2 regions of the Lysinibacillus sp. G1-3 genome follow, and region 1 is predicted to be linked to the other one. Evidence: predicted binding sites of a transcription regulator. Region 1 holds the regulator's gene; the other holds the start of a gene.
The links. The regulator Rex, encoded in region 1, represses fermentation and respiration genes when NADH is low (regulators of the CRP and FNR family bind a similar motif). The targets are predictions, from matches to a motif close to TTGTGAAATATTTCACAA.
Positions count from the first base shown of each region.

Region 2: the regulator Rex is predicted to act here: its motif matches at 1,519-1,536, upstream of ACVYAD_RS21260 (cytochrome ubiquinol oxidase subunit I).

Region 1 is NZ_JBWHYQ010000033.1:27,145-30,725, forward strand. Features, by position in the region: gene tatC (twin-arginine translocase subunit TatC) at 1-758, opposite strand, end outside; gene ACVYAD_RS24280 (twin-arginine translocase TatA/TatE family subunit) at 776-961, opposite strand; gene ACVYAD_RS24285 (redox-sensing transcriptional repressor Rex) at 1,192-1,827, opposite strand; gene ACVYAD_RS24290 (ABC-F family ATP-binding cassette domain-containing protein) at 2,053-3,581, shown strand, end outside.
Region 2 is NZ_JBWHYQ010000023.1:30,500-34,080, forward strand. Features, by position in the region: gene ACVYAD_RS21250 (thioredoxin family protein) at 1-188, shown strand, start outside; gene ACVYAD_RS21255 (diacylglycerol kinase) at 314-1,231, shown strand; gene ACVYAD_RS21260 (cytochrome ubiquinol oxidase subunit I) at 1,786-3,132, shown strand; gene ACVYAD_RS21265 (cytochrome d ubiquinol oxidase subunit II) at 3,129-3,581, shown strand, end outside.

The DNA.
Region 1 (3,581 bases):
TGCTCAGCTTCTTGTTCTTCTTTCATTCGCATTTCCTCTGATTTTAAGTATTTCTTATAGCCAATACGAGAAATCATAATGCTAATTTCATAAAGAACAAACAATGGTACTGAAACCATTAAGTGCGAAGCTAATTCAGGTGGCGCGATTAGTGCAGCACATACAAATAAACCAAAGTATGAATACTTACGAATACGAATTAGTAACTCAGGAGATAAAATCCCAATACGTGAAAAGAACAAGACTACAATCGGTAATTGGAAAAGGAAACCAAAAGGTATTGTAAGCTTAAATAAAAACGAAAAATATTCATGTATGCCAATTGTTTGTTGAATTTCTAAATCGTTTGATAAATTCATCATAAACTTTATGACATAAGGGAATAGTAAAAAATATGAAAAAGACAGCCCTGCTAAAAACAATAAAAATGAATACGGTATATAGCTTAAAGTCGCTTTTCGTTCTACATCCCTTAATCCCGGGCTAATAAAAGCCCACAATTGATACATCAATACCGGTGAGGATAGGATAAATGCTATTAAAAAAACTACTTGGATATAAATTGCAAGTGGTGTTACTACATCAAATGCATGGAGCTCTATATTGTAATTCGCTCCAGTACTTTGAAGATATTTAACAAGCGGCTTTGCAACAAAGAAGCCGCCAGCCATAGCTAGAACAAAGAAAACGGCAACAATGAAAAGCCGTTTTCTTAATTCTTCTATATGTTCAATGACAGTTAGATCTCTTGGATTCATTCCTCAAACATCCTAACTTACTTATCTAATTCTTTCTTTTTCTTGTCATCATCATCTTCGTCGGCTAAACCTTTAGTAGCATTTTTGAATTCACGTAATGTTGAACCAAATGCTTTACCAAGCTCTGGTAACTTTTTAGGACCAAAAATTAGTAATGCGACAATTCCGATAATAATGAGGCTCATAGGACCAATACCACCCATTAAAGCCACCTCCTCTTTATATCCATCATTTTAACGCATATTTCGCCATTTTGCTAACTAATTATATGTGAAAGTTTTTCGTCATTCTCTCAATTTTATACTTACTTCATTTAACAGAAACTGTGAGCTATGCTATCAATTATGCCTAGGTCTAATTGCGTCCTAAGGCTTTAACTTCTTTCAGCGGGCGTTTGTACACCCGCTGAAAGAAGTTAAATTATGTACAATGATCACTCTTCCTGATTACGAATTAAATAAATAAGCGCCTGCAACTCTACCGACAAATCAATTGTTAAAAGTTGCATTTTATCTGGTACAGTAATACGCTCTGGCGTAAAGTTCAAAATTCCTTTTGCGTTCATCACTGCTAATCTATCAGCCATTTTCTGTGCAGAGCGTGGTGAAACTGTTAAAATTGCAAGTTCCGCTCCATATTCCGCATATTTTTCTTCCAATAAGTCAGGGTGAAAAACAGGAATATTGCTAATCATTTTCCCTTCTTTTGGGGCCTTCGAGTCAAATGCAACAACGATATGAGTATTGTGGTTTTTTTGAAAATTATATTTTAATAAAGCACTACCTAAATTCCCTACACCAATTAACGCAACCTTTGTCGCTTCATGTTGATCGAGCGTTTGGCTAAAAAATTGTAAGAGATGCTGCACATCATAGCCATATCCCTTTTTCCCAAGAGCACCAAAATAAGAAAAATCTCGGCGAATAGTTGCAGAATCAATTTTCATCGCTTCACTTAGTTCCTTCGACGAAATGCGTTCCATGCCTTCTTGTGCAAAGTTTTGGATAAAACGATAGTAAAGAGGAAGTCTTTTCGTAGTGGCTTGTGGAATTTTCAATTCTTGTTTCAAACTTTTTCCTCCTTAAAATGTATCAAGTTCTATTTATGATACAGACTTTATATTTCTAAATTTATAATATTCACTGGAGGATTTCCCTTTATTTAATGGCGCTTTTACGCCACTAAATAAAGGGAAATCGTTTCAATCTTACATGACAGCTTGGAATAAGTAAAGCATCGACATTGCAAGCCAATCGCTCATCCATTACACTAAGGAAGAATTGAGGTGTCAAGAATGATTGTTTTACAGGTCAATCAACTATATAAATCCTTCATTGCAGATGAAATTTTAAGTGGCGTAAAATTAGAAGTTCAACATCGTGACCGAGTTGCATTAGTAGGTCGTAACGGTGCGGGTAAATCCACTTTACTTAAAATTATTGCTGGTCAAATGTCATATGACTCTGGCGATATTATTATCCCGAAAGGTATACAAATCGGATACTTAGAGCAGCATGCTGGTTTAAACTCGACATTGTCGATTTGGGATGAAATGATGACAATTTTTGAGCCGCTTATTGCCCAAGAACAAACGCTACGGTCATTAGAACAACAAATGGCCGACCCAGCTGTTTATGAAAACCCTACTATATATGCAAAAATAATGTCTGAATACGATCATTTACAGCATAATTTTAAGGATGCGGGTGGCTATCAATATGAATCGGATACACGATCTGTGCTTCATGGTATGCAGTTTTATCCTGAGGATTACCAAAAGTCAATTAGCTCACTATCAGGGGGACAACGGACTCGGTTAGCACTTGCTAAGCTTCTTTTAAGTAAGCCTGACCTATTAATCCTTGATGAACCTACTAACCATTTAGATATTGAAACCCTTTCTTGGTTGGAATCATATTTAAAGGGTTATGAAGGGGCTATTCTAATTGTTTCCCATGACCGCTACTTCTTAGACCAGGTTGTTTCCATTGTCTACGAAGTATCTCGTCATCGCGTCACAAAATATACAGGCAATTATAGTGCCTATTTAGATGAGAAAGCGAAAACTTATGAGCGTGATTTGAAGCTATATGAACGTCAGCAAGATGAAAAGGCCAAGCTTGAGGAATTTATTCAAAAAAATATTGCTCGTGCTTCTACTACAAAAATGGCACAAAGTCGTCGTAAAATGCTCGAACGAACAGAATGGATGGACTCTCCAGAAGGTGATGAAAAGTCAGCAAGTTTCGGTTTTACAATTGAACGTCAAAGTGGTAACGATGTATTATCTATCGATGACTTAACGATAGGTTATGGCGATAAGAAAATATCAAGTGGCATCACACTACGCACTTTCCGAGAAGATCGCATTGCACTTGTTGGACCAAATGGTGTTGGTAAATCCACTTTATTAAAAACCATTGTCAAAGATTTGCTACCATTCACTGGAGAAATTCGCTATGGTACAAATGTTCAAATTGGTTACTATGATCAAGAGCAGGCAAAGCTATCGAGCAATAAAAGTGTTCTAAAAGAGCTATGGGATGAATGGCCTTTAATGAATGAAAAAGATATTCGCACAGTGCTAGGCCGCTTCTTATTCAGTGGAGTTGATGTAGATAAAACCGTGTCGTCTTTATCTGGTGGAGAAAAGGCCAGACTTGCATTAGCTAAGTTGATGATGCAAAAGGCAAATCTCTTAATTCTTGATGAGCCTACCAATCACTTAGACTTAGATAGTAAAGAGATACTGGAAAACGCACTTATTGATTATCCTGGAACGCTCTTATTCGTATCGCATGACCGATATTTTATCAATCGAAT
Region 2 (3,581 bases), on a different contig from region 1:
GAGCACCAGAATTACAGGAACTAGTAGTTAGTAAACGAGCTACTTTGCCTGATAAAGAAGATCCTACATTTGAAGATGCACAAAAAGCGCTATATGCAGAAATTCGTGAAGAGAATATGACGAATAAATCATATTGGACATATGTTTACGAGGATTTTAAAAAGCAAGTAAAAGCTGCATTGCAATAATTGTAAATCACAAGGCTGCATGTCAGAAAAATGAGGACATGCCTTGCTATTGTTGACTTCAATGCAACAATTAAAAGAATAATTCGTTGGAAGAAATAGAATCTTATGAAGCAGGAAGGTATGTTATGAAACGAGCAAGAATCATTTATAATCCTACATCTGGGCGTGAAGTGTTTAAAAAGCATCTACCAGAAGTATTGGCAAAATTAGAGGTAGCAGGCTATGAGACATCTTGTCACGCAACAACCTGTGAAGGCGATGCGACCATTGCTGCAAAAAATGCAGTAGAACGTGGCTTTGATATAATTATTGCAGTTGGTGGAGATGGCACATTAAACGAAGTTGTTGCAGGTGTAAGTCCATTTGAGAACCGGCCGAAAGTAGGTTTAATTCCGATGGGCACAACGAATGACTTTGCCCGTGCTGTGCACATTCCTCGAAATATCGAAGCTGCCGTTGACATTATTATTAAAGGGGAATCGTTACCAGTAGATGTTGGTTTATTAAATGGGGAACGCTATTTCATCAATATTGCTGCTGGCGGACGTATTACAGAATTAACTTATGAAGTGCCGAGTAAAATGAAAACAATGCTAGGACAGTTAGCTTATTACTTAAAAGCAGTGGAAATGATCCCATCGATTAAAGCTTCTCACATGCGTATTGAATACGATGGCGAAGTGTTTGATGGGGATGCCATGATGTTTTTATGTGGTTTAACAAATTCGGTGGGCGGCTTTGAAAAACTTGCACCAGATGCAAGTATTAATGATGGCTACTTTACTTTAATCGTATTGAAAAAAGTAAACCTGCCTGAATTTATTCAGCTTGCTGCGATGGCATTAAGAGGCGAGCATTTAAATGATGATCGTGTAATTTATAAAAAGGCAAGTGTCGTCAAAGTATCTACTGAAGATGAAATTCATTTAAACCTAGATGGTGAGTATGGTGGGGACGCGCCTGCAACATTTGAAAACTTAAAGCGTCATATTGAAATTTTTGTTCCACTAGCAGATATGCGTGAGGAAGACCGTATCCAATAAACATAAAAAGGACTCTGCTTAATTTTAGGTAGAGTCCTGTTTAATCGAATTTTTGTGGAGATTAATGGTTCATCACTTAAAGTTGTGAGTAACTTTTGATAAAACGTTTACTATGTAAATAAGTTGATCTTCGTTACGGCTGGACGCCCTCAGGAAGCTCTGCGCGAAAGCGAAGCGGCAGCTATAAAGCGCCAAGTCGGAACGGAAATCAATTACATGTTTTGGTGATGATTCATATTAATGGGTTAAAATTCATATATATGAACATTATTATCCTTTAAATGGTATTGTGAATGAATTAAGAAAAATGTTTGGCAAATGTGAGTATAATACTTGAACAAAATTTGAAACCTTTATAATAGGCCGAAAATCCGGTCCATTATAAAGGTTTTTTTCGTTGCAATAGTGGAAAATGGGGGTAAGGATAAGGGAAAGGAAGTGTTGCCGTTGTATAAGTCACAGGAAAGAAAGCTCATTTGGCTAAGCTTTGGTGTTGCAATTATCATGCTACTTTCCATACTTGGAAGAATATTTGGAGGTTAGGGGGCAATGAAATGGTGAATGAATCAGCAGTCTTTTGGAGTAGAGCATTAACGGAGCTAACTTTATCGTTCCATATTATTTATGCAACGATTGGTGTTGGTGTCCCATTAATGATTATGATCGCACAATGGACTGGGTATAAAAAGAATGATGAGCACTATATTTTAATGGCAAGACGTTGGGCGCGCGGCTTTGTTATTACAGTTGCCGTCGGAGTTGTAACAGGGACAGCAATTGGCTTACAGTTGTCTTTACTATGGCCGAATTTTATGCAGCTTGCTGGCCAAACGATTGCATTACCACTTTTCATGGAAACGTTCGCATTTTTCTTTGAAGCCATCTTCCTAGGCATCTACTTATATACTTGGGATCGCTTCGATAGTCAGAAAAAGCATATGCTACTATTAATTCCGGTTGCTGTTGGTGCATCGATGTCAGCTGTGTTTATTACAATTGTCAATGCGTTTATGAATGCACCACAAGGATTTGACATTGTAGACGGACAGCTTGTAAATATTCAACCTTTTTTAGCGATGTTTAATCCAGCGATGCCGACAAAGGTAGCACATGTTCTCGTTACAGCCTACATGACGTCCGCGTTCGTATTAGCATCTATTGCAGGATACCGTCTACTTAGAGGTTCTAAGCATATATACCATAAAAAATCTTTACTACTACTTATGAAGATTGGTTTGATTTTCTCTATTGCAGCGGCGATTATTGGAGACTTTTCAGGAAAATATTTAGCTGAATATCAGCCTGAGAAATTAGCTGCAGCTGAGTGGCATTTTGAAACGGGAGACAAAGCTTCCCTTATACTCTTTGGTGTATTAAATGGTGAAGAAGTAAAATATGCTATTAAAGTACCTTATGCTTTGAGTGTTTTAGCACATAATAATCCAAATGCAGAGGTAATTGGATTAGATCAATTTGCAAAAGAAGATCGACCACCACTATATATTCATTACCTCTTCAATATCATGGTGTTTATTGGCATGTTCATGGCACTCGTTTCACTGCTTTACGTAACCGGGAAAGCACGTGATTGGCAGTTTATTCATACGCGTTGGTTTAGATGGATTGTTGTGGCAGGTGGACCACTTTCCATTATTGCAATTGAAGCAGGGTGGTGGCTTGCAGAAGTGGGACGGCAGCCTTGGATATTACGTGGATTAATGCGAACACCAGAAGGAGCCACAACGAGTAACCATGTGGATTTAATGCTGGTGTTGTTTGCAGGTGTGTATATTGTATTGGGAATAGGAAGTATTGTAGTTTTAGTTCGTATGTTCAAAAAGAATCCAATTGAGCGTGAAATAGAAGATCGCCATGAAGAAAAAGGCGGTGACATCTTATGACATTAGAAATTTTAGGTATTTCAGTTCTATGGATTTTCCTATTTGGTTATGTCATCGTAGCTTCAATCGATTTTGGTGCAGGCTTTTTTAATGCCTACAGCTTACTCATCGGAAAAAATCACATTTTAACGAATATTATTAAACGCTATTTATCACCAGTTTGGGAAGTTACTAATGTCTTTTTAGTATTCTTCTTTGTTGGGATTGTTGGATTTTTCCCACAAACAGCTTTCTATTATGGAACGATTTTACTTGTTCCAGTTAGTATTTCGCTAGTGCTTCTTGCGATACGAGGCTCCTACTATGCATTTGAATCATATGGCGCGCGTGGACATATCGGTTACACGTTAACGTATGGTATATCAGGATTACTCATTCCTGCCTCACTCTCTGTTGTATTCGCGATTGCTGCTGGTGGCTATGTTGATCTTGTTGACGGGCAACCAGTC